Regions from separate parts of the Pseudoalteromonas sp. L21 genome, predicted to be linked through region 3. Evidence: predicted binding sites of a transcription regulator. Region 3 holds the regulator's gene; each other region holds the start of a gene.

Region 1 (8,081 bases), on a different contig from region 3:
GTGTACGTTAAAGACAACTTCCCGCCTGAAGCGAAAGCACGCATGGAAGAGTTAGTTGATAACGTAATCAAAGGTTACGCAGTAGCAATTGAAAACCTTGAATGGATGAGCCCAGAAACAAAAATTGCTGCTAAAGCAAAACTTGATAAGTTCACACCAAAAATCGGTTACCCAGATAAGTGGAGAGACTACTCAGCACTTGAAATGAAAGGTGATGACCTAGTGGGTAATTACATTCGCCATAGTGAGTGGGAATTTGCAGATATGACGGCAAAACTAGGTAAGCCTGTTGATCGTTCTGAGTGGCATATGACACCACAAACAGTAAATGCTTACTATAACCCAGTGAACAACGAAATTGTATTCCCAGCGGCTATCTTACAACCACCATTCTTTAACCTAGAAGCAGATGATGCTGTTAACTATGGTGCAATTGGTGCGGTAATTGGTCACGAGCTAGGTCATGGTTTTGATGACCAAGGTGCTAAGTATGATGGTGACGGTAACTTACGTAACTGGTGGAGCGAATCAGACCTTAAACAGTTTGAAGAGCGCACCGGCCAGTTAGTTGCTCAATACAATGAATACAAGCCATTTGAAGATGCTAGCGTAAATGGTGAGCTTACACTTGGTGAAAACATTGGTGACTTAGGCGGCTTAACCGTCGCTTATACTGCTTATCAATTATCACTGGGTGATGAAAAAGCGCCTATCATTGATGGTTACACAGGTGATCAGCGTTTCTTCATGGGGTGGTCACAAATTTGGCGTCGTAAGTACCGTGACGAAGAGTTACGTAACCGCCTAATGACAGACCCTCATTCACCAAGCCATTACCGTGTAATCGGTATTCTTTCAAACATGCCAGAGTTCTATCAGGCATTTGATGTGAAAGAAGGCGACAAGATGTATATCAAACCAGAAGATCGCGTAAAAATCTGGTAATGGATTATCGATTTAAAAAAGGCTCTGAGTGAACGCTCAGAGCCTTTTTTGTATATGTTTTATTTTTCAGGAAGCATTTCAACGCAGGAATGGCTGTAAAAATCCGTACCATTTACATCAAGCGGCTTTCAGTTTATTAAAATAATTTAAACCATAATTGCATCTTTCAGATACTGGAATAATTCTTTGTAACTCTTAGCTGGTTTTTCTGCTTTGACTTCTTTGGCAGCGCCACGCACTAACTGGCGCATTTTTTGGCGCTCAAGTGCTGGATATTGCTCAATCGTTGGATTAATTAAGTCATCACCTTGCTTGATTAAATCATCTCGAAGCTTTTCGATTTTATTCATTAATACATCAGCTTGGTTATTTTTGTTCAGCATGATGTCAATCATGGCCTGAATTTCGTCCACGTTTTCTGTGGTACGTAATACTTTGGCGATGTAGTTTAAGTTACGGCGGTAAGCATCACTCTTATCACTGACTTTATCAGAAACAACTAACGCTTCTTTTAAATCGTGATTGAGCGGTAAACGATCACGTTGCTTTTTCGGCATTTTTGCGATTTCAGCACCCAGACCATGATATTGCATGGCTTCACGTTTTAATTCGCTTTTTGATACGTAAATAATTTCTTCTTCGATAAGTGGCTTTTTCTTCTTCGCCATAAGGATGCTCATTCAGTAAACTTAACTATTGGCTATTATACGTCATTTAGTTAATGATTAATATTAGCTGATGCACGTCTCGCAGTGTGTTAGCATTCGTTACACTATAAAAAATAGCAGAACCTAGGACACACAAGATGAAAGATCCTATTTATCAACACATTTCTGAAGTTAAAGACGCGGTCAGCGAAGTGCTAGAGCATGCAAAAAAGCTCGGTGCAACTGCAGCAGAAGCGGCGATGTCGAGCACCTCAGGTTTGTCTGTCAGCACGCGCATGGGCGAAGTTGAAACAATAGAGTTTAACCAAGACGGTGGCTTAGGTATCAGTGTTTATGTGGGTAATAACAAAGGCTCTGCTTCAACGGCCGACTTAAACCCTAAAACATTACGTACAGTGGTCGAAAAAGCCATTGATATCGCAAAATTCACTTCTGATGATCCATACAATGGAATCGCTGAAAAAGAGCTACTTGAGTTTGCGCCGCTCGATTTAGATTTATACCACCCGTGGGAAGTAAGCCCAGAGCAAGGTATTGAACTTTGTCATCAAGCAGAGCAGGCGGCACTAAACGCCGATGAGCGTATTGTCAATTCAGATGGGGCGAGTTTTTCTTCTCACCAAGGTTTACGTGTTTATGGTAACAGCCATGGCATGGTTGCAGGTTACCCGCGCACGCGTCATAGCATTAGCACTATGGTGATTGGTAAAGAAGGCGAGCAAATGCAGCGCGATTCTGCGTATACCGTAGCGCGCCATAAAGATGATTTAAACGACGCTGCAAAAGTGGGCCTCGAAGCGGCAACAGAAACCTTGGCTAAACTTAATAGCCAAAAGCTCGGTACTATGAAAGTGCCTGTTATCTTTAGAGCAGATATTGCCAATTCATTATTCGGTCATTTAGTGTCGGCGATTGGCGGTGGTGCGCTTTATCGTAAATCGAGTTTCTTGCTTGATAGCCTAGGGACTAAAGTATTTAGCGATTGTGTGAATATCTCTGAGCGCCCGCATTTATTAAAAGGTTTAGCGTCTTCACCGTTTGATGCTGAAGGTTTAAAAACCGTCGATCGTGAAATTATTCAAGGTGGTGAGCTGCAAACTTACCTGTTAGCAAGCTATGCAGCGCGTAAACTATCGATGGCACCAACGGGTCATGCTGGTGGTATTCATAACTGGCTAGTTGAACAAACCCATGCCGATTTGAAAGCGCTATTAAAAACCATGGGCACAGGCTTATTGGTAACTGAACTTATGGGTCAAGGTGTGAACACGGTGACTGGTGATTACTCACGTGGCGCAGCGGGTTTCTGGGTTGAGAATGGTGAAATCCAATATCCTGTAAGTGAAATCACAATTGCTGGTAACTTAAAAGATATGTTTAAAGCGGTCGTTGGCTTAGGTGGTGACATTGAGCGTCGTGGCGGTATTCAAACAGGCTCTGTATTAATTGAACAAATGCAGGTTGCGGGTAGTTAATTCATCAATAATTAATCATTTTTTAAAAGCCTCACTTTAGTGGGGCTTTTTTATTTGAAAAAACGCTTTACCTAAACTTAACTTGAGGTTTTATCTTGGTGGCAGTTTAAAAATAAAAAGGAAAACTACCATGTATTTAGAACACGTAAACCTTGTTGTTAGTAATGTTGATGCCATGCTGCACTTTTATAAAGTCGCATTCCCGCACTGGCGTGTGCGTAGTCAAGGTGACAGCACATGGTCTGGCAAACCACGCAAATGGCTGCACTTTGGTGATGATTACCAATACCTTGCACTGAGTGATAACGGTGAAGATGAAAATCGTGATTTAGCGGGTCATCAAGTTGGCCTTGCCCATTTTGCTTATGTGACAAACGACATTAACGCCGTCATTGAACGTCTTGTTTCAGCCGGTTATGAAATTGATAAACGGGGTCCAGAAAATCCATACCGAAAAAATGTTTACTTTATCGACCCCGCAGGTTTTGAAGTTGAGTTTGTAGAGTATTTCAGTGATATTCCAAGTGAAAGGAATAATGATCTTTGATGTTGCCGGGAAATTTATGTCGCGCGGTAGTTGTAGCTGCGGGTTGACCCCGCGTCATTGGTTACCTATTGCGCGATGTAAAATCGCGCCTACAATACCTCGCAACTTTTACTGCACCCTATTCATTTCTTTCCAACTGGCTTTTAGGCTATTGGCAAAGCTGATGAACTTTTCTTTCATGGTACGCTTTACTTTGATCTCCACTGAGCCTAGCCATACGTTACCTTCAATGGTAATGGTTGGGCCCTGACCTTTATTTAGAGCAACTGACTTGTTTTCTACGCTGCCAATAACGCTAAACAGTTTAGATACCACATTAACGTGTTCAGGCACGTAGATCTCGTCGTTACCTAAAATACAGTTTACGTAAATAGTGACATGCTGATGCTGGAAAATCGCTTCACTAAAGTCGAGCTCAATTGAACCTAGGCAGTTTGTGAGGTGAATTTCTTTTGGCACAAGCCACTGGCCGCTGCGTTCATTTGAACCAAGAATACTACGTAACTGTAAGTTTTCATTATCATTGCTATGACTGTAGTGAGGTTTAAATTGAGCATGTTTATGTGATTTGTAATCAGTATCAGCTTTTAGCGCTAAGTCAGCAACAAGCTCAACAAGTACTTCGTTGCTGGTGGCTGACATTGCTTGATCTAGTCGGCGTTCAAATGCCTCAGCTGAAATAACGGCATGACTGTAGTTATAAATGAGTTGATCGATGACTTCTTCTCTTACTTGATCGATTGGGCGATCTTCAAGTTTAACGGCCATGGTAGTTCCCTGTTGTAATTATAAAGTGATTGTTCTGTTATTGGATATGTAGCAAAGCTCAGGCCAAAGTTTATTTATATAAAAATCAATGTATTGTGTTTTTTGGCTTGTTAGTAACTTCGTTAAATTAACCATAGATTAATATTATCTGCAACTAATTGGTCATTTTTGCAACATTGTGAACTTATTACCGAGCAGCCTGTAAATTGTTACCGAGAAGAATATAACCATTATATGACTAAATCAATAAGGTGTTGATATGTAAGGGTTAAATAGTTGGCATTAAAGTCGCATTAGTTAATTCGTCTTTAATCAAAAGGAGAAAGATTATGAATACATTCAACAAGTCTATGATTGCCGCGTTAGTTATTGGTGCTACTAGCATGTCAGCTCAGGCAAGCAGCTGGGAAAATGAAAGTAAAGATGCTTGGATTGATGGTAAGGCAGAAACTGTTCTTTTAATGAACACAAATCTAAACAACTTTGATATCAACACAGATGTAAAAAATGGCAAGGTTGTACTAACTGGTAAAGTGAAAAGTGAGCTTGATAAAGAATTAGCGGAAGAGCTAGTACTGAGCTTAGACGGCGTAACTGATGTTGAAAACAAGCTTACAGTTGTAAAAGACATGAAGACTAAGCACGCCAAAAAAGATATGGGCGACTCAGCTGAAAGTGACTTAACAGATGCAAAAATCAGCACTGTAATTACTACACGCTTCCTATTTAACTCAGAAGTAGGTGGTACTGATATCGATGTAGATACTGATAATGGTGTTGTAACCCTTAAAGGTACCGTTGAATCTGAAGCTGAAAAACAACTTGCAGTAAGCATTGCAGAAAATGCTGAAGATGTTCGCAAAGTAATCGATGAATTAACGATTGTTGCTGAATAATAAGTAATTAATGAAAGCCCAGCTTTGGCTGGGTTTTTATTTTATTTTCAAGGAGTGAATCATGGATTTAATTCGCATTATATTGTCAGTTTTAATTCCCCCATTAGGTGTATTTTTACAGGTAGGTTTAGGTGCACAATTCTGGATTAATATTCTTTTAACTCTATTAGGGTACATTCCAGGCTTGATTCATGCTGTGTATATTATTGCTAAACGATAATTGCACACAAGGATGATTTAGGAGCACAGCAAGGAAACGCTGTAGGAGTAACGGATTATAAACCGCAAGGAGTTACATAATGGAAAACGTAGCAAAGCACAATGGAAAGCAAGGAAGTAACAAGGCGTTATGGACAAGCGCACAATGGCAACGCTTTATGGAAAAGGTGAAAGGATAATTGCTAAGGAGCAGCAAATGGTAAGGAACCTAAAATGGATGAAGCTAGCGTAAGGAGGTGACTATATGGAACAAGTACAAACGCAATCAAAACAAGGAACGGATCAGCAAGGAGTTGCTTTATGGAATAAGCAGCAGTGGCAAGACTTTATGGATCATGCGAAAGCAGTTGCACCACAGGTAACAGGGAAGGCTGACGATAAAAACCCGATATTATCATCTTCAGGTGATATCGGGTTTTTAATCACATCAGCAATTTATCTTTATAATTTAAACTGATTAACAGTTCTATTTAGTGACACTGCTAATTCATTCAAATCACGGGCTTCATCAGCCAATTCATGAGCATGATCTGCTGTGCTATTCACTAAATGATTAATAGCCGCAAGGCTGTTATTGATATCTTCTGCCACCACTGTTTGTTGCTCCGTAGAGGTCGCAATTTGATGACTTTGATCTTGTACGTTTGTCACTGATCGTGCGATGTCTTGCAGTGCTGTCAGTACAATTTGTGTTTGTTCGACAGAGCCCTCAGCACGTTCTTGCCCTTGTTGCATCATCGTGGATGCTTGTTGAGCACTCTGCTGTAACCTGCTGATCATATTACGAATATCATCTGTTGACTCTTGCGTACGGCTAGCTAATGAACGTACTTCGTCAGCAACCACTGCAAAACCTCGACCTTGCTCGCCTGCACGCGCTGCTTCAATGGCAGCATTAAGGGCCAGTAAATTAGTTTGTTCTGCAATAGAGTTGATTACATCGATGACGGCACCAATATTACCGCTTTCTTGCTCAAGACCAGCAACGACTTTAGACGCTTCACCAATGTGGCTTGCCAATGCGGTCATGACTGATTGAGCCTGTGTAGAACGGTTTGTGCCATCAACAGTAATGGTTTGTACTTGTTCAGCTGCATTATTGGTATTTTGTGCATTGCGCGAAATTTCGAGTACGGTTGAGGCCATTTCAGTGACAGCTGCACTAACACTGTCTACTTGTCGCTTTTCTTGTTGAATTTCATCATTGGTCTTTTGAGATACTGTTTTTAGCTGTGAAGCTGCTTGGCTTAACTGCTCCGCTTGTGCTGCAGTATTGAGCATCATTGCACGCAATTTATCAATAAAGGTGTTCATATGCAGGGCTAATTGGCCCACTTCATCGTGACTTTTTATATCAATTTTTTGTGTCAGGTCGCCATCTCCTGAGGCGATATCACGCATAATGTAAGTTAGTTTAGTCAGCGGTTTGGTGATCATTTGCGTAGCCCAAAAGATCATTGCAATGATAATCGTAAGAATAATGAACACTGATGTTGTGGTTGTCATTACCGCATCATTGACAGGCTCATCAATCATGCTGGTCGGAATTAAAATACCTACATACCAATCAAGATAAGGGGTTTCTAATTCAAGGCGATTGAAGATAACGTAATACTGCTCACCTTTAAAAGTGATGAAGCTACTACCGTCTTTTTTACTTTTCATAATGCGATTTAATTCGCTAAAGCCTGATGTATCGTTAAACTGTTTCTCTAGCGCTTCTAGGCCTTCTTTGCCATTTGGGCCTTCGTCGGTAATTGATAGTTTGTGACCTGTTCGTTTCGAAAGGTGCACAACTTTTTGGTTGCCATCAAGTAAAAAACCAAATCCTTGACCATTGAAACGAATATTTTCGACCATGTCGTTAATATTGTTGAGCTGTAAGTCGACACCACCAAAACCAATGAGTTTATTTTGTTTGTTATACACTGGTTGTTGTACAACCGCTGACGCATTGCCTGTGGTTAAGTCAACGGAAATAGGGCCGACATAGAGCTTGTTTATTGCTAGAGCATCTTGCCACCAACCACGTTTATAAGCGTAATAAGGGTCACCGTTAAAGTGTGTAGTACGTTCATTTTCTTTAAAGTACTCACCGGTGGTTGCTGAGGCAAAAAAAGCAGATAGAATATTGTCATCATTACCACTAATGCGTACAAAGTCTTGATTGATGCTGTTGTACCCAGGTTGGTTATCAAGTGGTTGATCACGCTCAGTCCAATTTTCAAACCAATTCACTAAATGTGGGTTAGTAATAAAAGTTTCAACAACTTTACCATAGCGAGCAAAGTAACCTTGCATTGAAAGTCGCTCACTTTGTAGGTAACTGTCAGCTTCTCGCTGAATTGCTTGTCGTGATAAGTCAGCGATGTGACTAACAAAAAAGCTCGATGCGATGATAAGTAGTACACTGATCGTCCCACCGATAAGAAGTAATATTTTTTTACGTAAAGAGAGGTTGTTTAACATAGGTGCACGTGTTTTTATTATTAGCTAGAGTAATCTATCTAATCATATTTGCACCCAAATCGCTACAAGACAAAGTAAAGTTTGTTAATAAAAT
Region 2 (8,081 bases), 530 kb from region 3:
TTAAAAGCGTGGCACGGGTGTCATCAACTTCAATGTGTGTACAACTGTGTGATACCGCAAGCGCTACTGATTTATGCTCTGCAACAAGTTGCTCATGAGACTTTAAAATCTGCTCGCTCAAGGCTGCGAGATTACTCACATCGCTAAATAACACTAAAAAATCGACATGGGACATACGTGCAATTTGGCTTTGCCTAAAGCTATCTTCATTCGATTCTAAAAAAGAGACTAATGATTCTGAAAAACGACGTAAAAAGTCCACCATTTCAACGCGGCCAACTTCTTCTGTTAATGCATCCAAATTTATCACTCTGAATAAAAAGAGCCCCCCATGCCCTTGTGAGTTTTCTAAAAAGGTATCAAGAGTTGCATTAAAGTACTCTCGATTAGCAAGGCCTGTTAAGTCATCGTGTTGACTTTTAAAACGAATTTCTTCTAAGCGACGATTATCTTCTTTGGTAATGCGATTAAAACGTGTCGACAACAAATTCATAGATGACACAAGCTTAGCAAACTCGTAGGTGCGCGGTACTTTTGACTTTATAAAGCGTTTTTCACTTAATGCCACCGCTTGTTTCATTACATCATTGAGTGGACTCAGAATTTTAGATAGAAAATAAGCCCCTGCAATACAAGCCGCCACTGCAACAACTAAAAAGCTAAAGAATAAATGGACAGCACTTTGCCACAGTGCATCTTGCGTATACTGGCTATGGCTTTCAACATACAAAGTACCAAATTGTTGCCAGCCATCACTCACTTGAGCAACGCCCGGCGCAACCTCTAACTTATAAAAATGCCTAAACCAACTCGGTGCGTTTAAAGTAAGCTCACCCGTATAAAGGCGTTTAATTATTGTTTTACCATGTGGGTCTCGTAGCTCAATTCGATGGTAATAACCAGTATCAAATGAGGCAGAGACTAAAAGCTCTATTTCAACAGGGTCTTTACTCATTTGACTCAACATCAAGGCGAGTGAGTTAGCATTATCTATATTTTTCATTCGCAACTCAGTCGTAAAGTACTCTTTTGCAGAATTAGTACTGATCAATAAACTACTCACAAAACCAATAATGATTAATAGCAAAATAGCAATCCATAGCTCTTGCTTTAAGGTAATGGTTTTATTTCGTTTGAGTCTGAATAAATTAAATACCTTCACCATCGCACTCCTTCTTTGCGTGATTGCTCTAATATATAACGCCACCGTGATAGCCTAGCAGTCGGATCGGCCACACTCTTTGTTGAATTATTGGCCCACAAGCCTTTGCTGTTAAAGCTAAAAACAGGGCTAAGATCGGTCCGCTTAGCAGCAGGCAGTACCTTAACAATTAAACTGTCTAAAATAAGTGGTTGTGCATTCGGGTGTGTAAAGTAGCCAAGCACCATGTGCGCTTGTGTTTTTCGCGTACCAGCTAGTTGAGCTTTTACATAGATAAGCCGTAATTTATCGTCACTCACTCCAAGTGCTCTTAGGCTTATATACTTGGCAATTGCGTAATCTTCACAATCACCTAGCCCTTTTCCAAGCGTTTCAAGAGGGGTCGCCCAATAGTCTTCTTGCTTCCATAATTGAATATCAGTTTGATAACGCAGACTACGGGCAAAAAACTCGTTAACAACAAGTACCTGTTGTTGTTCGGGTAAATTAGAAGCCTGCTGCAACATCCCTTGCCACTGCCTTGCAACAGTGACCCTATTGGCACCGAAACGCTGCTGCATCTGTTGAATAAAAGTGGTAAATTCAATAACTAAGCGATCAGCTATTGCAGAATGACTTAAACATAGAATAATGACAACGGTTAACCAGCAGGCATGAGTTCGCCAAGTTTGATTTAAGGCAATCGCATATGCTCTAAACAGCATAGACAATACCTAAAAGGAGAAAAGCTTGGTTAAAATGATATGTTAATGCCATTATGCTTTTGTTAAAACTAACAGTCTTAAAAGCATAGCACCCAAGCTGCAACTATGAGAATTTAGTACTTAATAATAAGTCACTTTTTTTACTTCACGCGGTTTAATTTCACCAATATATAAGTCATGTACTCGTTTCATGTCCAGTTGTAACTCCGTGGCGTAAGTGTCGCCCACCGCATACGTTTTAATGACCTGAGCACCTTTGATAACACCCTGCACTTTGCTTTGTAGCTGATCGTTATGTGCAATGCTGTTTTGTACCGTCGTCCCTGCGGAAATCTTTTGCCCATAAACCTGTTCAGCTAACTCACGATATGCTTCAAGTTTTGAGGCTTTAATCGCAAGTAAAGTTCGTTGTGATTTGTTATCACTTGGTTGAGCACTAATGGGTGCATAACCAACAGCTTTTAAAATCGGGTAGTCATCAGGCTCGATATAAGTGTACTCGACGTGTTTATCAAAAATACTACTGCAACCACTTAGTGCAATACAGGCTGCTAGGCCACAAACTAACATTGCTCGCATAACTTGTTTCCGTTAAAAACTCATTTTCTACAAATATGCACGTTTAGTGCCAATCTGGTACATTACTTGCTGAGTACTTGGTATCAATGAACAGTGTCGCTAGGTATTTGCATGAAGTGTCTATTAAAAACGAGTTTATACAGCATGGGGCTGGCCTTTACTCTTGTTTTTTCTAACAATAGTTTAGCTCAATGGTTTGAATCTACAGGCCATGCAGCGATTAAAGATGGTGATACAAGTCAGGCCAAATCTGCCGCAATGAAAGATGCGATAACCCAAGCATTAGTGTTTTCTGGGGCGCGTGTTAGCTCTGTACAAACCCTGGTAGACGGAGTTTTGACGCAAGATCAGCTTAAAATTAGTAGCCATGGTGAGATCCAAAAAATAGAGCTTATTAGCGAAGATCGTCATAACGATACCTATGCAATTACACTTCGCTTAGATATTTTTCCAGAAGCTGAAGAATGCCCTGCAAATAAGTATGCTAAATTCATCGCAATAACACAAAGTCAGTTGGCCAACAGAGAGCAAGCGAGAATGGGCCAAATTTTTGACGTCAATAAAGCCATTAGTGAACAGCTTTATACTCGCTTGAGTAATACGCAAATGGCCGCAAAACCGACAGCCTATTACAATGTGCCGTTGCGCGTGGATCATTTTTTCACCCAACAGTATGACTACAGCGATGCATTACTCGAAGAGATAACCAGTCGTAGTAACTCACAATATGTATTACTCAGTCGTATCCGCGATTTATCGGTAAACCGTAAACTCAATAACGATTATGCATTTTGGCAAGATGATAGCTTTAAGCGTGCTTACAAAGCCGATTATGTTTTATTTGATGGCACCACTTACGAAAAGCTATGGCAGAAAAGTTACCAAACTGAGGGAATTTGGCCATACAAAAAAACCGACATCATTGATGTGTATAGCGACCGCTTTTGGGAGACCGATTATGGTCAAGCCATCAGTGAGGTAAACCAAACCCTCACCTATGACTTGCAAGCGGCTATGGCTTGTTTACCTACACAAGGCAAAATTTTGCATATTGAAAATGGCAAATTAATAATCAACCTAGGTAAAGCGCATGGTTTACAGCAAGGGGAGTTATTAAATATTGCTCATCACAACTACATGACAGATGCGCAAGGTAATAAACTGCCACATAAGATCACCACCCTTAATCAAGTGAAAATTACCCAACTCTATCAGCAGTCGGCTGTTGCCATGAGTATTGATGAGCAGCCATTACCTAACATTCAAATAAACGATATTGTTGAATTAGCTGCTGGCGAGTAAATGTTGCTGTAACCCTTTATGAGCATTTAGCCAAGCGGCTAATTGCTCTACTCCCGCAATATGTGGGTAATGCTTACGGGTTGCAATAACAACTTGCCGTTGTTGATTAGGTGTTATGGCCACATAATTAATTCCCTCTCGTGTTGTGCAAGCAAGTTTGGGAACAAATGTAATACCATCATCCATCGCGACCAAAGCAAGTAGGGTTTCGATACTATTGCCCTTGTATTGGTTTGAGACTTCAACCCCTGCCGAAAAGCAAAATTGCTCGGCTTGTTCTTTAAAGCAATGCCCTTCGTTTAACATAAGTAAGTCACAATCACTTAGCTGAGTAAGTGCAACTTTCTCTTTATTAGCTAATGCATGCTGCTCAGATACAGCCACTAAAAAGTCTTCTTTGTATAATGCTGATACATGGTAATTAGCGAGGTCTGGCACATCAGCGACAATTGCAATATCGATTTCTCCGTTATCAAGGGCGATAAGTGTTTGCGCGGTTTGCATTTCAATAAATGAAAAATGAGTTTCGTTAAAGGCTTGCTTCATTGATGTGAGCAAGGTTGGCAATAAGTAAGGTGCAATAGTGGGAATAATACCTACGTTTATTTTACCTTTAAGGGGATCATGCGAGCTTGCGGCAATTTCCTTTAATACTTGGGTTTGCTCAAGGATTACGTTAATTTGTTCAAGTAACCGTTGACCTTGTACAGTCACTGTCACTTGTTTAGTGGAGCGATCAAAAATAGTTACCCCAAGCTCTTGTTCAAGCTTTTTAACTTGACCACTCAAGGTTGGTTGGCTCACATAACAGGCATCAGCAGCCTTTCGAAAGTGCTTAAACTGAGCCACCGCTTTAACATATTCCAAGTCTTTTAAGTTCATAGTACTTACCAACAATCAATAGCTTTTAACTATCATAGTAATAAAAACAAACGATTGGAACTATTATCTATATAACCCCATAATAACACTCAACTAATCAAGAGGAATTAAACTATGTTAAACAATATTGAAGGTCAAAAAGTCCCTAACGTTACATTCGCAACACGCATTGATGAGCAATGGCAATCACTAACCAGTGATGATATTTTCAAAGGTAAAACTGTTGTACTGTTTGCATTACCTGGCGCATTTACACCAACTTGTTCATCAACACACCTACCACGCTATAACGAACTTGCGCCGGTATTTAAGCAAAATGGTGTCGATGACATCGTTTGTATTTCGGTTAACGATACTTTTGTTATGAACGCATGGGCACAAAATCAAGAAGCGCAAAATATCACGCTACTACCCGATGGTAACGGCGAATTCACCGATGGTATGGGCATGCTAGTCGATAAAAATGACTTAGGCTTTGGCAAACGTAGCTGGCGTTATTCTATGTTAGTAAAAGACGGCGTTATCGAAAAAATGTTTATTGAGCCACAAAAGCCAGGTGACCCATTTGAAGTCTCTGATGCTGATACCATGCTTGAGTACATTAACCCAGCGCAAGTAAAACCAAAACCTGTTAGCCTGTTTACCAAGCCTAACTGCCCATATTGCACAAAGGCAAAAGCATTGTTAGAAAGTAAAGGTTATGTGTATGAAGAAATTATTTTAGGAAGAGACGCATCGCTCACCAGCTTAAAAGCAATGTCTGGCCGCGAAACGGTACCACAAGTATTTATTGGTGGAGAGCACATTGGTGGCTCTGATGATTTAGAGAAACACTTCGCATAAACAAACTAACACTAAGAGGGCTAGTATATGGCTCTCTTAGTACTCCACAAACAACCTTAAAACGTCTTTAGCACCAAGCATATTCAACATTACTCCCATTTATATTCAATATACCTACATTTTTATTACTTGTTTATTACATTAATTCCAGAATAAATCTAAAATAGCCGCCAGCTACATTCACAGTCTTTGTGATGAAATTAAAAATGAACTAAATGGAACATATAAATGAATAAACTAATGCTAGGATTTCTACTTTCCTTAGTGGGGTTTAGCGGCTATGCACAAGCTGAATCAGTTGGTGCCATTGACCTACTTACCCACCCTGTCGGCATCATCTGTGTCGTTATTTTTATCTTTGCCTATGTATTAGTTATTCTTGAAGAAAAAATCCATTTACGTAAATCAAAACCCGTGCTTGTCGCGGCAGGGATTATTTGGACACTGATTGCGTGGCAGTACAGCGCGCAAAATATGTCTGAGTTAAGTACCGATGCATTTCGTCATGCTTTACTCGAATTCTCTGAGTTAATGCTATTTTTATTAGTCGCGATGACTTATATCAATGCACTTGAAGAGCGAAGATTATTCGATAGCCTACGTAGTTGGCTGGTAGTACGAGGTTTTAGCTATAAACAACTATTTTGGATAAGTGGCGTAATGGCCTTTTGTATCTCTCCTGTGGCAGATAACTTAACAACCGCTTTGCTTTTATGTGCCGTGGTTATGAAGGTAGCCGCCGATGATAATCGCTTTATTGCTATGTCGTGTATTAATATCGTGATTGCTGCTAATGCTGGCGGTGCGTTTAGTCCCTTTGGCGATATTACCACCTTGATGGTTTGGCAGGCAGATGTCATAGAATTCACCGGATTTTTTGTATTATTTTTACCGGCATTAGTTAGCTATATTATTCCCGCGTTTGTCATGTCTTTCTTCATTAATAATAAACACCCTAAAACAGTGGATGATGAGGTTGAACTTAAGCGCGGTGCTATCCGCATTTTATGCTTATTTTTACTAACTATTTTAACTGCTGTCGTCCTAAAAACAGCCTTTGGTTTGCCGCCTGTTGTAGGTATGATGATGGGCCTTGGTTACTTACAATTTTTTGGTTATTTTCTTCGTGTTACTCTACCAGGCTCCCTTGCCAGAAAGCGTGCCATGGCTGAACGAGAAGGCGACAAAGAACGCCTCAGTCGCTTAGGTAATGTTGTTCCTTTTGATGTATTTAGTCGCGTATCTCGTGCCGAGTGGGATACCTTATTATTCTTCTATGGCATCGTTATCTGTGTAGGTGGTTTAGGCTTTATAGGTTATTTAGCGCTCTTGTCTGACCTACTTTACACAAACTGGTCAGCAACAGGAGCAAATATCATCTTAGGGTTAATGTCTGCTGTTGTTGATAATATTCCTGTTATGTTTGCTGTGTTGCAAATGATGCCAGACATGTCTCATGGGCAATGGCTTTTAATTACCCTCACAGCAGGCATTGGCGGTAGTTTATTGTCTATTGGCTCTGCTGCAGGCGTTGCATTAATGGGCCAAGCAAGAGGTATTTACACCTTTAACAGTCATTTAAAATGGTCTCCGGTAATATTACTTGGCTACTTTGCTGGGGTTTTCACCCATTTATATTTAAACACGTCTTACTTTAACTAAGTTAACCAAGCCCTAGGCTATATGCCTAGGGCTTGTCTTAAAAACGAATCACAGCCGCGCTTACAGGTTTATCCGCCTATAGATTACCATGTCGTAATTTGTCATGTTTTTGTCGTTAAAAAAATGCGCGCAGGAAAAGCGGGGACCGACGGCGTACAAGGGGCGTTTGATACCTTGTTCAAACCCAATGATCATATCAAAATCATCATTGAACCAAGGCGTACTGGTGCATTAGAAAGAGTAACAAACTAAGCCGGTTACTTTAAAGCTATTCAAGCTGTTGATACTGCTTGAATAGTTTAAAGCCATACCACCATCAGGTTTCTCAGTAAATATAACGACAAACTAAGCGAGTTGCCTACATTCAGTTTGATCATTCTTTACCGAGATGCTACACGGTTTTTTTTGGTTTGTTTTTAACCAAGCTCAGTGTTACTCTAATCGAAACGGATTTTAACTTATTGATAAATGGAATTATCGCATGACTCTTCAATTAGCAGAGTATGAAATCAATAAAGTCCCCTTTTGTGCTCTCTTTTTTAAAACCCTAATAATCGGGTTCATGATCACGTTTTTATCTTCCTGTACAGAAGTACAAAAAAGTGAGCCCACAATTTACCTTATACCAGAAGGATACATAGGATCTTTATATATTGTATTCAACGCACCAAATGGTGAACCTCCTAAATATGAAGGTGATTCTCGGGTATACGATATTCCCCCATCTGGTGTACTTGTGACACAGATGGATGCGAATGAAGGTTGGATAGAAAGTGATAAAATTCAGTTTTTTTCTGTGAGTACCAATGGCGATAGAAAACCAATTAGTGAAGTATCAGAAAGTACCCCTGACAACAAAAGAGCTGTGCACTTTGCAGGTTTAGGTTACTCTGGCCCTGTTTACGGGTGTAAGATATTGAACCAAAACTTTATTGTTGGTGTAAAAG
Region 3 (8,081 bases):
CCAATCGCGAGTTCTTTGAGTAATAAAAAGCGTTGGTTGGTTTGATTAATATGGCCAACGGCTATACCACGAATAACTAAAGTAAGTGTTTGGCTACCAGCAACTCCCCCCATTGAAGGCACAATTCCATTAAGTACCGCAAGGATTGGTAAGATTGCTAAGGTGTTTTCAAAGAAGCTTGCAACGATGGCAGCTAACAATGCGGTTAATAGGTTCACCCCAAGCCAAATAGAGCGACGCTGCGAGCTTTTCAGAACGGGTGCAAAGGTGTCTTCTTCATCATCAAGACCCGCAAGGCTAAGCATGCTATGCTCTGCATCTTCACGAATGACGTCAACGATGTCATCGATGGTTATACGACCAAGCAAGTGGGCGTTATCATCCACAACAGGCGCTGAAATCCAGTTATGACGCTCGAATAGTTGAGCAACATCACTTTCGTCCATCGAAATGAGAATAGACTCACATTCTTCATCCATTAAATCGCGAACAATTTTGTCTGATGGGCTGGTTAAAAGTGTTGTTAATGACAAGGCACCTAAAAAGCAATTATGTTTATCAACCACGTACAGATCATCTGTACCTTCAGGTAGCTCACCACGTAGACGTAAATAACGCAGTACAACGTCTAATGTGACATCGGGGCGAATAGTGACGGTATCACTATTCATTAGTGCGCCTGCAGAGCGCTCCTGATAAGAAAGTGCTTGGGTCGCTCTTTCTCTATCTTGCGTATCCATAGCCCCGACAACATCTTGATAAACAGTATCAGGTAAGCTACGAAGTACTTCACCTAAGTCATCATCGTCCATGTCCTCAGTTGCGGCGGCAATATGCTCAGGTTCCATCTGGGCAATAATGCCAAGGCGTACATCTTCTGAAAGCTCTTCAAGTACGTCACCACGTACATCTGGATCAACGAGTTGCCACAACATGCGGCGGATTTTATGAGGAGATGACTCAAGTAACAGTGCTGTATCGCAAGGTGCTGTTTTAGCTAGCATACCGCGCACTTGAACAAATTGACCACTATTAAGTGACTTGGTCACCTGTTTAAGTTGTTGTAGTGGGTAATCTTGTTCAAAGGCTTCTGGCATTGGCGTCCTTACAACTAAAAAGTGAGCTCTGGCTAAATAAATACAGCATAGTTGCACAATAATAAATTTGCTGAGTTATCGTTTAAAGCAACCATTATATTAAGAATATTTGTTATATAAGATGAACGAATGACTTAAAAGTAAGATATTTAAGAGGAATTTAAATACCTAAGTTAAGTTTAACGCAAATCTTTCGTGCTTAGCAAATGCTATTCTTGCTCATGAAAGCGTTGTGCTATTAATTCACCTATTGCATTAAGTGCAGCAGTTGCATCAGGGCCTTCGCATACAACGCGTACTTCTTTACCTTGGCTGCTTTCTAATAACATTAGAGCAAGTACACTGTCACCTTCAGCTTCTTTGTCATCTTGATATAACATAATTTTAGCATCAAATTGAAGTGCAAGTTGTGCAAGTACAGTTGCTGCCCGAGCGTGTAAGCCAAGTTTGTTTTGAATTAAAAACGTATTTTCAGCATACATGTTAAAGCCCTTATTATAAGTCTTGCTCACGATGGCGAATTTTTACATTCGCATGGCTTTTCGCGAAACTTTCACCAATCGTCTGTGCTAAGTAAACCGAGCGATGCTGTCCACCTGTGCAGCCAATTGCGATCGTTAAATAGCTGCGGTTATTACGTTCAAGGTGTGGTAACCACGTTTGCACAAAGGTTTGAATCTGCCAAGTAAATTTTTGCACTATGCTATGGCTTGCAAGGTAATCTTTAACTGGTTGGTCGAGACCCGTAAGTGGCTTAAGATCTGGCTCCCAGTGTGGGTTTGGTAAAAAGCGTGCATCAAATACATAGTCAGCTTCTTTCGGGATACCATGCTTAAAGCCAAATGACATAAAGGTAATAATAAGCTTTTTGTCTTTTTTACCGAGAATCTTCTCACGAATTGACTCTGCTAGCTGATGTACACTTAAATCCGTTGTGTCGATCATAAAGTCGGCGCGGGTAATTAGTACATCGAGCAGTATTTTTTCTTGCTTAATTGCTAAATCGAGTGGTAAAGAATCTAAAGAAAGCGGATGTAAACGTCTTGTCTCAGAGAAACGTCTAATGAGTGTTTGATCATCACTATCAAGGTAAAATAAGGTTGGATTGGCGAAACCTGGCAAGTATTCAAGAATATCATTAAATTCTTGTTGCTCTTTTGGCAGGTTACGTACGTCGATACTGACTGCTATTTTGTCGTAATTATCAGAGACGCTGCGCACTAGCGAAGGTAATAGGTTTACAGGAATATTATCAACGCAATAATAACCAAGATCCTCAAGGACTCGTAAAGCGACTGATTTACCTGAGCCAGAACGGCCACTGATAATAATTAATTCCATTTATGCCTCTGATGCAATAACTTGAAACAGTTCCTGATCGGTTTTAGCGCTGCGTAACTGTTTACAAAATTCTTTGTCTTTTAGTCTATCAGCAATTGTTGATAAGGTCTTTAAATGAAGTTGGCAGTCTCCATCAGGTACGATGAGTGCAACAAAAATATCAACAGGGCGGTTGTCAATTGCGTCAAAGTTAATTGGAGATTCGCTCACTATAATAAACGCATGCGGTTTATCAGCACCTGACATACGACCATGCGGAATAGCAATACCTCTACCAATTCCTGTGCTCCCCAATTTTTCTCGATTGAGTAAAGCATTAAGAATATCTTGCTGCGATAGATGAGGAAGCTGCTCATGAGCGAGTTCGCTGATAAATTCGAGAATTCTTTTTTTGCTATTAAAAAGGACCGCAGCTTTGCTGCAGTCCTGGCTAGTAAGTGAACTAAGTTTCATAATTTAGTGTCGAGCTAATTTCTCTTTGTGTTTAATTACTTGGCGATCAAGCTTATCAATTAGCGAGTCGATGGCCGCGTACATATCTTGATGCTCTGTAGAGGCAAACAGTTCGCCTCCGTTTACATGTAAAGTTGCTTCTGCTTTTTGACTTAATTTTTCTACGTCTAAAATGACATGAACATTATTAATATGATCAAAATGCCTTTCTAGTTTCGCAAACTTGGTGTTTACATAGTCTTTTAATGAATCTGTGATTTCTACATGACGACCAGTTAGGTTTAGTTGCATAAGCATTTTCCTTCTATGTAAAACGTCTAAATCAAGCTTTTACGCTGATTAGACGGCGGTATTGCTAGAGACTCTCGGTATTTTGCAATTGTACGTCTAGCTACTTTAATTCCTTGCTCAGCCAATATATCTGCAATCTTACTATCACTCAATGGCTTCGCTGAGTTTTCTGCGGCAATAAGCTTTTTGATTAAAGCGCGTATTGCCGTTGATGAACACTCGCCACCATTTTCTGTGCTGACGTGGCTTGAGAAGAAATATTTCAACTCAAAAATACCCCTTGGGGTATGCATATATTTTTGCGTTGTAACCCGTGAAATCGTCGATTCATGCATTTCGACCATTTCAGCGACATCATTTAGCACCATCGGTTTCATCGCCTCAGGGCCGTGTTCAAAGAAAGCCTGTTGTTGTTGAACAATACAGTTCGTTACTTTTAATAAAGTATCATTCCGGCTCTCTAAGCTTTTAATAAACCACTTAGCTTCTTGCAGATGAGAGCGAATAAACTGACTGTCGCTGCTTGATTTTACAGAGCGTGACATAGCCGCATATTGGCTGTTCACTCTGATCTTTGGCATACAGTCAGGGTTAAGCTCAACGACCCAACGACCTTTTACTTTTTTTACTGATACGTCGGGTATGACGTATTCAGACTCTTCACGTACGATGCTATCCGCGGGCTTAGGGTTCAAGCTATGGATAAGCGTCATGACTTCTTTTAGCTCGTTTTCTTTAAGCTTAGTCTTTTTCATCAAAGTACGATAGTCGCGGCTTGCTAATAATTCGATGTGCTCAGATAAAACCATTTTAGTTTCAGCCAAATAAGGTGTATCTGCATCGAATTGACGAAGTTGAATACATAGGCACTCTTGTAAACTGCGAGCACCAATGCCGACAGGATCAAATAGCTGTATTCTTTTTAGGACCGCTTCGACTTCATCAAGTTCTATTTCTTCTTCTTCATCATCGTTTTGATTAAAGCTTTCAACAATATCCTCACAACTGACGGTTAAAATACCTGAGTCATCAATAGCTTCGACTATAGCAACAGCAATTGCTTCATCAGTTGGACTAAATGGGGTCAACTGTAGTTGCCACATCAGATATTCGTGGAGAGTTTCGGTTGACGCACCTTGATAAATAGACTCATCTTCTGGCATTGGCCCTGAAGAGGTTGAAGGAGCTGCACTCATGTACTCATCCCATGTGACGTCCATTGCTAGGTCGTCACTAACGGTATCTTTATTGAGTGCATCACTGCTTTCTTGCTCGTACTCACTTGGTGCTTCTTCTGCCGTAGCAGTGACTTGTGAATCATCAGAGTCAGATTTTTGTTCGTTTTTACCGATTGCGTCTTCACTGTAATCCGCTTCTTCCACTTCAAGTAGAGGATTACTATCAAGCGCTTCTTGTATTTCTTGCTGGAGATCCAATGTACTAAGTTGCAATAAGCGAATGGCTTGTTGCAGTTGTGGAGTCATTGTAAGTTGCTGGCCCATGCGCAGCTGTAATGATTGCCTCATGTATCCCTAACAATCCTTTTAAATCATTTATTGATACTACTTTGAGTCAATATCAATATGTTGTCATTATTGTAAGTCTAGCAGATGCTCTAGTCGGTGATGTATTGGTTACAACCTGAATTGCTCGCCTAGATAAACATCGCGTACGGTTTGGTCTGCTAATACGTGTTCAGGCGTGCCTGATGCAATTAGCTCCCCATGAGAAACAATGTAGGCTTTTTCACAAACATCAAGGGTTTCTCGAACATTATGGTCAGTTATTAGTACACCGATACCACGGTTTTTCAAATGCTCTATAATTTTCTTTATATCTAACACTGAAATTGGATCAACACCAGCAAAAGGCTCATCTAGCAGAATAAATTTTGGATCTGCGGCTAATGCTCGCGCGATTTCAACACGGCGACGCTCGCCTCCTGATAGCGCCATACCTTGGCTATCTCGAATGTGCTGAATACTAAATTCATCAAGCAGGTTATTGAGTGTTTCTTCTCGTTGCTGTTTTTTAAGATCTTTACGTGTTTCAAGAATCGCCATCAGGTTTTGGTAGACCGTCAACTTTCTAAAAATGGATGATTCTTGGGGTAAATAGCCAATACCTAATCGAGCGCGATTGTGCATGGGTAATAAAGTGATGTCGTTGTCATCAATACTAATTTTACCTTTGTCGCTTGGCACTAGCCCTACAATCATGTAGAAGGTGGTGGTTTTACCTGCACCGTTAGGGCCTAGTAAGCCAACAATACTGCCAGCTTCGACTTCTAGTCCCACATTTTTGACAACTTGGCGACCCTTATAGCTCTTTGCTAACAGCTCTGCTTTTAATGTACTCATGGCTGGCCTTTATCATCTTTTTTATTATCAACAGGCACTAAGATTGTATGCACACGATCCGTTGAATTTTCGTCTTTTTCAGCACTAATGAGTTGTTGTTCCATGTCATAAGTTATACTTTTTGCACTGACTTTTTGCCCTGCTTGTGTCACTTGTGCATCGCCAACTAAGGTGAGTAAACGCTTTGCTACATCGTAACGTACTTCGTCTGCACTGGCGCTCATAACCGTGCCATCTTCTTGTTTTTCTTCAAAGTAGGCTGGCTTACCTGTGGCAATGATAAGTGAAACAGTACCATCAACCTCACCAGCATGTGCTTCTAGGCGATCTGCGGTAATACGACGATTACCATGGGTTATTTCTACATTTTCTTCAAAAATCCCGACTCCATTTTTTAACTGACCTACTTGGCGATCTGAGCTAATGCTGATAGGAGTACCCGCTTGGTCTGCAGCAGCGCTTGAAAACGCAATCAATAAGCTTGGGATTAGAAGTAATTTTTTAAGTTTATTGGTCATAGTATATGGTTCGTGTATGGTTAGTTAACTCGACGATTTCGGCTTTTAAATCAGCTTTTAAACCTTTACCGGTAATCTTTAAGTTTGGGCCTGTTAATGTAACAGGTTGTTTTGAGTACATGGTCATTTTTTCAATATCGACATTGATATTTTCTGCGTTGATATCTTCAATCATGCCATTATGAGTTAGATTTTTTGCAACAACGTCACCTTCAAAAATAAGTTGATCGTTTTCGTACAAGGTAGCCTCTTTTGCTTTCACCTGCCAAACCTGTTGATCCCCATAAATGGTAAAAATAGGCTGTTCAAAAAAAGTAAACCCTAATTGCTGGTATAGCTCCATTTTAGCCGCAGCGACTTTATGGCTGATGTTACCTTGCTCATCATACGCCGTTTGCTTTAGCGCAATGGCGGTGTAATCCGGTGTTGCGATTATCTCGTCTTCACTGTTTATTGCGCCTGTTGGTTGGCTAAAGTACGGATACCATAACCAGATCATGCAACAAACAAAAACAATACTCAGTAAAATACGGGCTATATTCATGCGCTGGTTCCATCAGTTGTTAACGCTTTCGCGTTTTCCAGCATTAATAAATCTGTAAGCTCTCGCACAGCGCCAAACCCTCCGGGTAACATGGTGGTGTAATGAGCGAGTCTTTTTATAAGTGGGTGAGCATCGTTTACAGCAACCGCAAAGCCTACTTTTTCCATGACAGGTAAATCAGGGCCATCATCACCGATATAGGCTATTTGCTCATCGCTCAAAGTCAGTTTGTCTTTTAATTCTTGATACGCAATAAGCTTGTTTTCTTGACCTTGATAAATGTGTTGTACTGTTAGGCTAGTCATGCGTTGCTGAACTATTTGTGAATGTCGCCCTGTAATAACCGCAACCTCAAAGCCACTATTTATTAATGCTTTAATACCAAAGCCATCTTTGGTATTGAACGCTTTGAGTTCTTCACCGTTATTTCCTAAGTAAATACGGCCATCAGAGAAAACGCCATCAATATCGCAAATGAGTAGTTTTATTTTCTGAGCACGTTGGCTTACATCGGTGCTTAATGGCTGATAAAGCTCGGCAAACGTCATCTTTAAAGTACCCCTGCTTTTAAAAGGTCTTGCATATTAAGTGCGCCAATCGGTGTATTACTTTCATCGATTATTATTAAACCGTTAATGCGTTTTCGTTCCATAATATTCAATGCTTCCGCAGCGAGCATATCAGCATGTGCGGTGGTGCATGAGCGCGTCATTACTTGGCTAATCGATGTGTTATGAATATCGACACGTTGCTCTAAAATACGGCGTAAATCACCGTCAGTAAACAGACCTGCAAGCTTTTTGTTTTCATCGACAATAGCTGTCATACCGAGGCCTTTGGCTGACATTTCTATTAGTGCATCTTTAACACTTTGGGATTCGGTAACGATAGGTGTGGCACTGCCAGTATGCATGACGTCTTCAAGGCTCAGTAATAAACGCTTACCTAGGCTCCCCCCAGGGTGAGATAAAGCAAAGTCATCGGCAGTAAAACCGCGCGCTTCGAGTAGGGCAACGGCTATCGCATCGCCCATAACTAATGTCGCAGTGGTGCTGGCAGTAGGGGCGAGGCCCAATGGACACGCTTCTTGGCTAACTTTGATGCACACATGGACATCCGATAGCTTCCCCATAGTTGAGTTAGGGTTACCTGTTAGAGATATCATTTTTGCGCCAATACGCTTAATAACAGGAATAATACCAAGCACTTCACTGGTTTCACCTGAATTTGAAATGCACATCACAACATCTTCACGTGTGATCATACCTAAATCACCATGACTCGCTTCACCTGGGTGAACAAAAAATGCAGGGGTGCCTGTACTTGCTAATGTAGCGGCTATTTTGTTGCCGATATGGCCTGATTTACCCATACCTATGACAATAATACGACCTGTGCAATGAAACATTAATTGGCAAGCATGTTCGAAATCAGCATTGATATACTGTTCAATTTCTCTTAATGCTTGCGCTTCAAC
Region 4 (8,081 bases), 440 kb from region 3:
ACTAGTATCACCTGCTTCATTACCAACCACAGGTGGCTCTTTTTCAAACATGTTATCAATACCGAATGTAACATTCATGTAGTCAGTAACATGGTAGCTGGCGAATAAGTCAAAATAATCATAGCTTTCGATGCTTCTGAATTCTTCAAAAACATTTGGCGCTTCGATTGGCTCGATATCTACACCATCAATGTGACGCCATTGTAGTGACACGGTTAGATCTTCCCAAATCCAGCTAGTACGTTGTACCCAGCGTAATTCAGAGACAGGGTCGCAACTTGTGCTGTAAAAACCTTTACAGTCAATAATGCGTGCAGTATCAGAGCTTTGCGACTCTTGCGTTAGGTATTTATTAATATTACCTGAGAATTGCAACTCTCCCATGTCATCAAGCAAAATACCAAAGTTGAAACCAAGTTCGATACCTTCGGCACGTTGATTTTTTAAGTTGGTGGTAAATTGCTCAATACCCGCACCCGCGATAGTTAAGTCGCCACCGATACGGTTGATCTTCGCACACTCGTTAGCATCACCTAGTACGTAACAGGCATCAAGAATTTCTTGAGCTGAGAACTCACCAATGATGTCATCGATATCAATATCATAGTAATCCAGTGTAATTGTGAAGTTTTCAACAGCACTGAATTCAGGTGTCCAAACAATACCCGCAGTGAATGTTTCTGCTTCTTCAGCACCTGGTGGGTTAGCAGGATCACTACCACTAATGACTTGTACTTGGCCAGAGATTACATCTTGTACGTTACCAACTTGGGCGTCAGTCATACCTGTTGAGATACAAAGCTGTCTTAGCGAGGCATCAATGTTAGCGGCGTTAGCAACTGAACATGGATCTTGTAGCGCGTTGTCTAAGCCTGTTACAACAGGTGAAGCGATTTCACCAACGTTAGGTGCACGCGTTGCTTGTTGTTGCATAACACGGATAAGTACATCGCTAACTGGACGCCAGTTGAAGCCAAGTTTCCATGTTTCGTTGCTACCTACTGTATCGTAGTCAGCCCAGCGGAAACCAAACTCTACATCAAGAGTTTCAGCACCCGGTAGGCCGTCTAACACAGGTAAGTAACCTTCTAAGAAGAACTCATCAACTTTAAAGCCACCCGTGATAGGCAGTTGGTTACCACCTGCACCACCTTGACAACTAGCAGGGGCAAGTTTTAAACATTCATCAGGCTCAAATAAGCCTTTTTCGCGACGATTTTCATAACCAAAACTCATCGAAAGTGGCGCACCAGCACCTGGGATTTCGATAAACTCGATTGCACCATTAACGGTTGCGGTGAAAATTTCTTGGCTGTACTTTTGTTGTTGAAGGGCAATTGCTTGTGCATAGCCTGCCATTTCTTCAGTGATGGTACCAAAGCCACCAAATAGATTAATTGGCACACAGCTGGAATCACCATTTTTACAGGTTACACCATCCGTTGTGTCTAATGCGTTTTGAATATTGGTTAGGTTTGTATAACCACCACGTACAGTTGTTCGGTTAGATTCACCATACTGATAGCTAACATCATATTCCCAGTCATCTAGGAAGAAACCTGTTACACCAGTCACAATTTGGAACTGAGTACTGTCAAATCGTTCTGTACGAGCACCTAATTCTAATGTTCTACGACGTAATTGCACTTTTAGATAGTCTTCACTATCTACAATGCCGTTACCGTTAACATCTTGCCAGTTACTATCATTTAAGCTACCAGCAGCCAATGCTGCGGAAGCTCCATCGATCATAAATTGCCTCGCTTGATCGCCAATTAACGGGTTTGCTAAAGGTAAATTAAAGCTTGAGCCAAATGTACCTGATGGTGCTACTTGTGTATCAACACTGGTATTGGTGTAGTTAAAGCTTGAGTATACTTTATGATCATCAGTTAAGTTATATTTAGCGATTGCGGTTGCTGAATAACGCTCTGAAGGTGTTTGATAAAAGTTATATGGATTGAAGTTAAATACACTACATGTATCTGGTTGCAATGTACCATCATTTCTAAACTGACCTGAGCCTGTTGTACCTGCGCCAACGATTGCAAATCGTGTAGGAAATGCAGTTGTTGAGCCACCACTTTCAACCGAGTTAGGGCCACTACAATCTGCTGGAGCTGGAACCGGTGGTTCACCGTTTAAGAATTGTTCATAGTTAGCACCGGTAGCCGTTTCAATACCAAGTAAACCTAAAGGACGGTCACCAAGTAGTATTTGGTCACGTTGACTCCAGCCAAGGGAGAGTACAACGTTACCTTTATCATCTTCTAGGTTAGAACCTATTGTTAAGGCTATACTGTTTTTGTCACCATCATTGTCACCGGTTTGAGAGTGTTTAAGATCTAAATCAACACCTTGAAAGTCTTCTTTTAATACAACATTCACTGCACCTGCAATCGCATCAGAACCATATACAGCTGACGCACCACCAGTGATAATATCAATTCGTTCAATCAGTGCTGTTGGAATTGTCGAACTGTCAACTGAGCCATTGTAGTTGTATGGGATCATCCGACGTCCATTCATTAGAACAAGTGAACGTTGCGATCCTAAACCTCTTAAGTTAATGGTGGCTGCACCGCCAGAGCCATTATTTACGTTACTTCCATCACCAGGTATTGTTGAAGGTAAAGTTCTTAGTATTTGTTCTACTTCAGGCTCTTGTTGGTAACCTAATTCTTTTTCTCCGATTGAGACAATTGGACTTGCAGAAACAGCGCCCGGTTGTCTAATACGACTACCCGTAATTGAAATTACTTCGAGATCTTTTTTTGCGTCGCTTGTCTCTTCTGCTGCACTCATTGGTGCGTATATAAGAGCTGTAGAAACAACCCCTGTACTAATCGCCAGCTTTACAGCATTTGATAGTTTGTTTTTTAACATTGTTATCTCCCAATATTTAATTATAGTTGGCTAGAAAACAATGGATTACTACTCGATATCCATTCTTAGCATGTTTAGATTAGTACACAACCTAGGTAAATGTGTAGTTTTTGATAAGAAAATGTATAAATATTGAAATTTTATTGTTTTTGGTGAGAGAGTAGAATAAAAATCATAAAAAAAAGCGGCTCTTAGGCCGCTTTTCTGGTTGGTAATGTGTATAGAAGGATTAGCAGTTAGTTTCTTTTGCGTTTACGCCTTCTTTAACTTCTTCACAAGCATCTTCTACAGCATTCTGTGTATCAGTAATTGCTTCATCAATGCGCTCGCCTGCATCTTCAGCTGTGTTATCCTCACAACCCATGATGAAAAGACCTGAAAATAGGGCGATAGTAGCGGCTTTTAAAGTTGAACTTTTCATAATTAAATTCCTTATAATAGTGTAAATTAATCTATAAACGTTGTTCGGTTGTTATCTGGGGGTGTTGCCTCTAAGCGCACCTGATACCAGCGAAATAACAAGTAGAACAAGAAATATAAAAAAGATAATTTTAGCAATTCCTGCTGCGGCTCCTGCAATACCGCCAAAACCTAACACTGCAGCGATTAACGCGATTACTAAAAAAGTGATTGTCCAGCGTAACATAGTGATCTCCTTGGCTAATAATTTTTCGTTTCGGTTGGTATGATTAAAGCTAGTTCTATGCCACTATTAAATGTTAAGTAATTTCAACGGCTTACTGTTTTTTTTGATGTTGTAGAATTTTTTCTTTTGGTAACTTTTACGAATTAGCCTGTAACTTATTCATAGTGATTATTTTTCAACTTAAATGAGTAAAATAACACCCCTTATAAATCTTTCTTTGGTAAGACCAATTTATCTTGTCGGTGTTTTTATACACCCAAGAGCCTGTGTTAGCGTGGTTTTATTTAAAATCGACCATATCACCTTTATAACTTATGACTATATCGAGTATTTTTATCATCTATATTCGGCTGTTAATGTGCTCCCTTTATGGTTGTTAATTTTGTGTTTTACATGTTATTTTAAATTAAATTGGTTTTACCAATTTACAAGGTGCTATACAAATTGAATGTGTTTGTTATTATGTTGAATATTTATTTAACTATATTGATTTTTTATTTATAACAGTGCGAGGGGGCAGTATGGATATAGGTGGGTTACTCTCAACCGCGGCCAGCTTGATGATTACGGGCATGATCGGTGTATTTATATTTTTAACTATTTTGATTTCAGCCGTGACCTTAATGTCTAGGCTGATGAATCGTTTTGATGAACCTAACAGCAATGAGCCCGTGCGAGCTGCAAAAATACACTCACAGCAGGGGGTGCCGCAAGCACACATCGCAGCTATTAGCGCTGCAATCGCTCAATTCAGAAATAAACAAAAATAATGGGGCAGCTGAAAATGGCTAAATTAAAATTAACCGAACTAGTTTTACGTGATGCACATCAATCATTGTTAGCAACACGCATGCGCTTAGATGACATGTTACCTATGGCTGAGAAACTCGATAACGCGGGTTATTGGTCTATAGAGTCATGGGGGGGCGCAACGTTTGATTCTTGTATTCGCTATTTGGGCGAAGATCCTTGGCAGCGTATTCGTGAACTTAAAGCGGCGATGCCAAACACCAAGCAACAAATGCTGCTGCGTGGACAAAATTTATTAGGTTATCGCCACTACGCTGATGATGTAGTAGAAAAGTTTGTCGAGCGTGCACATAAAAATGGTGTTGATGTATTTCGTATTTTTGATGCAATGAATGATGTACGTAATCTTGAAACAGCCATAAAGGCTGCGGTTAGAGTGGGCGCACATGCGCAAGGAACGATCTCATATACGGTGAGCCCTGTGCATACTCTCGATATGTGGCTTAAGCTTGCTAAACAGCTTGAAGAGCTGGGTTGTCATTCTATTTGTATTAAAGATATGGCGGGATTATTAAAACCTTACGATTGTGAACAGCTGATCAAAGGTCTAAAAGAGACGGTGTCTATTCCTATCGCGATGCAATGTCATGCTACAACGGGTTTAAGTACAGCAACTTACCAAAAAGCGATTGATGCAGGCATTGATATGTTGGATACGGCTATCTCATCAATGAGTATGACCTATGGCCACAGTGCAACAGAAACAATAGTATCGATTGTTGAAGGAACCGAGCGAGATACTGGTCTTAACCTTAATCAGTTAGAAGAAATTGCCGCTTATTTTCGTGATGTGCGTAAAAAGTATGCCGCTTTCGAAGGCAGCCTAAAAGGGGTTGATGGCCGTATCTTATTAGCACAAGTACCAGGCGGCATGTTAACTAACATGGAAAACCAGCTGAAAGAACAAGGTGCTGCGGATAAACTCGATCAAGTGCTTTTAGAGATCCCGCGTGTACGTGAAGATTTAGGGTATATTCCACTGGTAACACCAACCTCACAAATAGTTGGTACGCAAGCCGTTCTAAATGTATTAACGGGTGAGCGTTATAAAACGATTACTAAAGAAACCGCAGGTGTACTTAAAGGTGAGTATGGTGCAACCCCAGCGCCGATGAATAAAGAACTTCAAGAGCGTGTTTTAGACGGAAGCGAAGCAATTACGTGTCGCCCTGCTGATAAACTTGAACCCGAACTCGAAAAACTTGAAGCTGAATTATTAAAAGAAGCTAAAGAGCAGGGTTTAGAGTTGGCTGATGACGTGATTGATGACGTGCTTACCTATGCTTTATTCCCACAAATAGGCTTGAAATTTCTTAAAAATCGTCATAATCCTGATGCCTTCGAACCTGTGCCGACTGGTGAAAAAGCTAAATCTGAACAATCAACAACACCTTCTTCAAATGGTGAGGTTCAAGCTGAGCAATACAGTGTGAAAGTAGATGGTAAAGTTTACGATGTTGTTGTTGCAAAAGGTGGCGAGCTTAAAGAAGTTGCACTTAAAGACAGTGAGTTAATACCACAATCTGCATCAGCGTCAGCTGGCGAAACACTCAATGCGCCACTGGCAGGTAATATTTTTAAAATCAAAGTAAAACCTGGGCAAACTGTAAATCAAGGTGATGTCGTTATCATTATGGAAGCAATGAAAATGGAAACCGAAGTACGTGCCGCTCATGACGGCACTGTGGCTGATATTTTAGTTGCGGAAGGTGACTCAGTTGCTACCGGCGACGCCATGATTGCACTTGCTTAGGAGGCTAGGGATGGATGGATTATTAAACCTCTGGCATGCAACGGGGATTGCAAACTTTACTTTCCCTGCACTGATCATGATTGCAGTTGGCTGCTTGCTACTGTATTTAGCGATTGCTCGTAGTTTTGAGCCATTGCTTTTACTGCCTATTGGCTTCGGCGCTATTTTAACAAACATTCCAGTGGCTGGTTTATCAGACCCCGGTGGCTTATTGTACTATGTGTATCACATAGGTATTGATTCTGGCGTGTTCCCATTGCTGATTTTTATGGGGGTGGGTGCACTAACGGATTTTAGCGCGCTTATTGCAAATCCACGTATGTTGTTACTGGGAGCAGCGGCACAATTTGGTATTTTTGCGACGTTATTTGGCGCCATTTTACTAAACTTTATTCCAGGCTTTGAATTTTCACTGCAAGATGCATCGGCGATTGCCATTATTGGTGGTGCTGATGGACCAACCGCTATTTTCTTAGCCTCGAAACTTGCGCCTGATTTACTGGGAGCAATCGCTGTTGCCGCGTATTCATATATGGCATTGGTGCCTATTATCCAACCGCCAATTATGCGCGCGTTAACAACAAAAGAAGAGCGTGAAATTCAAATGCCGCAGCTACGTGCAGTATCAAAAAAAGAAAAAATCATTTTTCCATTGATGGTACTCAGTCTGACGATTTTATTTTTACCTGCAGCGACGCCACTTGTTGGTATGTTTTGTTTAGGTAATTTAATGCGTGAATCAGGTGTAGTTGATCGTTTAAGTAATAGTGCACAAAACGAGATCATTAATATCACTACGATTTTCTTAGGTCTTGCTGTTGGTTCTAAACTTGCTGCAGATAAGTTCTTAACTGTAGAAACTATTGGTATCTTGGTATTAGGTGCTTTGGCCTTTGCTATTGGTACAGCATCAGGCGTGTTTATGGCAAAAGGTCTGAATAAGTTTTCTAAATCGCCGATTAACCCTCTGGTGGGGGCTGCGGGTGTATCCGCAGTGCCAATGGCTGCGCGGGTGGTAAATAAGGTAGGTCTTGAAAGCAATCCACATAACTTCTTGTTAATGCATGCAATGGGTCCGAATGTAGCGGGTGTATTAGGAAGTGCCGTAGCTGCAGGTATTTTGTTAGCGATTGTTGGCTAAGTCGTTTACTTCCAACCGACTGGCGCAGTATTTTACTGCGCTTTTTTTTGTCTATAGACTAGAGCCTGAACTGATCTATTGTGTAAGGAAGCCACAATGAATGTATTTGTTATTTTATTATGCCTGTTTATCGCACTGGCTATTCTTATACCACTACTTGAAAAGTATCATTCAAAAATGGGACTAGATGGTGCAACCAAATATGCTAAGTATATATGGCCGTTAGTGATGATCTCGATGGTGATCCAGTTGATTTACTTGTTACTGAGGTAACAATAAGGAGCTCGCCAAAATAAGTTGGCGAGCTTTTTGTTTTAGTGCGTTGCTAAAGGATAGTCGGTATAGCCTTTTGCACCGCCACCAAACAAGGTATCAGGATCGTGCTGTGCAAGTGCAATCCCTTTTTCAATACGCTCAGGCAGATCTGGGTTTGCAACAAACGGACGACCAAAGCCAATTAAATCAGCCCAGCCTTCATTTAATGCTTGTTCTGCTTTATGGCCAGTGTACTTGCCTGCATAAATCATTAACCCAGAAAAGTTTTCACGTAGCGCTTGTTTAAAATTTTGCTCCATTAATGGCGCATCGTCCCAGTCAGCTTCGGCAATATGCAGGTAAGCAACGTTTAGAGCATTAAGTACCTTCGCTGCACCAATATAGGTTTCAAACGGGTTATCATCAACCGTACCATTGAGTGTAGTGAGCGGAGCTAGGCGAACGCCTACACGGTTAGCGCCAATTTCATCACACACCGCTTTTGTCACTTGTTGTAAAAAACGTAAGCGGTTCTCTAAACTGCCGCCGTATTCATCAGTGCGTTGGTTTGACTCTGAATCAATAAATTG

What was found. Region 3 encodes sigma-54, which starts transcription at its own class of promoters, with help from an activator protein. Its sites were predicted from a motif close to GTTGGCACGNNNNTNGNNT; they were not measured.
Region 1: L3V41_RS15255 (BON domain-containing protein) is a predicted target of sigma-54. The motif match lies at 4,679-4,697, and genes of this name have one in related genera.
Region 2: L3V41_RS02405 (LPP20 family lipoprotein) is a predicted target of sigma-54. The motif match lies at 2,481-2,499, and genes of this name have one in related genera.
Region 4: L3V41_RS02845 (DUF1328 family protein) is a predicted target of sigma-54. The motif match lies at 3,579-3,597, and genes of this name have one in related genera.

The regions. Positions count from the first base shown of each region.
Region 1 covers NZ_JAKKCV010000005.1:167,733-175,813, reverse strand. The annotation lists gene L3V41_RS15280 (M13-type metalloendopeptidase) at 1-945, shown strand, start outside; gene yjgA (ribosome biogenesis factor YjgA) at 1,092-1,613, opposite strand; gene pmbA (metalloprotease PmbA) at 1,751-3,088, shown strand; gene L3V41_RS15265 (VOC family protein) at 3,219-3,635, shown strand; gene L3V41_RS15260 (LiaF domain-containing protein) at 3,744-4,403, opposite strand; gene L3V41_RS15255 (BON domain-containing protein) at 4,733-5,299, shown strand; gene L3V41_RS15250 (YqaE/Pmp3 family membrane protein) at 5,361-5,519, shown strand; gene L3V41_RS15245 (hypothetical protein) at 5,763-5,975, shown strand; gene L3V41_RS15240 (methyl-accepting chemotaxis protein) at 5,960-7,987, opposite strand.
Region 2 covers NZ_JAKKCV010000001.1:521,558-529,638, forward strand. The annotation lists gene L3V41_RS02395 (LapD/MoxY N-terminal periplasmic domain-containing protein) at 1-1,165, opposite strand, end outside; gene L3V41_RS02400 (transglutaminase-like cysteine peptidase) at 1,159-1,866, opposite strand; gene L3V41_RS02405 (LPP20 family lipoprotein) at 1,987-2,445, opposite strand; gene L3V41_RS02410 (flagellar assembly protein FlgT) at 2,590-3,747, shown strand; gene L3V41_RS02415 (LysR substrate-binding domain-containing protein) at 3,730-4,629, opposite strand; gene L3V41_RS02420 (glutathione peroxidase) at 4,744-5,472, shown strand; gene nhaD (sodium:proton antiporter NhaD) at 5,713-7,134, shown strand; gene L3V41_RS02430 (hypothetical protein) at 7,156-7,386, shown strand; gene L3V41_RS02435 (hypothetical protein) at 7,616-8,081, shown strand, end outside.
Region 3 covers NZ_JAKKCV010000001.1:1,048,751-1,056,831, reverse strand. The annotation lists gene mgtE (magnesium transporter) at 1-1,097, opposite strand, end outside; gene L3V41_RS04825 (HPr family phosphocarrier protein) at 1,307-1,579, opposite strand; gene rapZ (RNase adapter RapZ) at 1,593-2,438, opposite strand; gene ptsN (PTS IIA-like nitrogen regulatory protein PtsN) at 2,439-2,891, opposite strand; gene hpf (ribosome hibernation promoting factor) at 2,895-3,182, opposite strand; gene L3V41_RS04805 (RNA polymerase factor sigma-54) at 3,209-4,708, opposite strand; gene lptB (LPS export ABC transporter ATP-binding protein) at 4,817-5,542, opposite strand; gene lptA (lipopolysaccharide transport periplasmic protein LptA) at 5,539-6,060, opposite strand; gene lptC (LPS export ABC transporter periplasmic protein LptC) at 6,050-6,604, opposite strand; gene kdsC (3-deoxy-manno-octulosonate-8-phosphatase KdsC) at 6,601-7,152, opposite strand; gene L3V41_RS04780 (KpsF/GutQ family sugar-phosphate isomerase) at 7,155-8,081, opposite strand, start outside.
Region 4 covers NZ_JAKKCV010000001.1:611,062-619,142, reverse strand. The annotation lists gene L3V41_RS02855 (TonB-dependent receptor) at 1-2,886, opposite strand, end outside; gene L3V41_RS02850 (hypothetical protein) at 3,116-3,307, opposite strand; gene L3V41_RS02845 (DUF1328 family protein) at 3,359-3,532, opposite strand; gene L3V41_RS02840 (OadG family transporter subunit) at 4,054-4,302, shown strand; gene oadA (sodium-extruding oxaloacetate decarboxylase subunit alpha) at 4,317-6,095, shown strand; gene L3V41_RS02830 (sodium ion-translocating decarboxylase subunit beta) at 6,106-7,236, shown strand; gene L3V41_RS02825 (hypothetical protein) at 7,333-7,509, shown strand; gene L3V41_RS02820 (alkene reductase) at 7,551-8,081, opposite strand, start outside.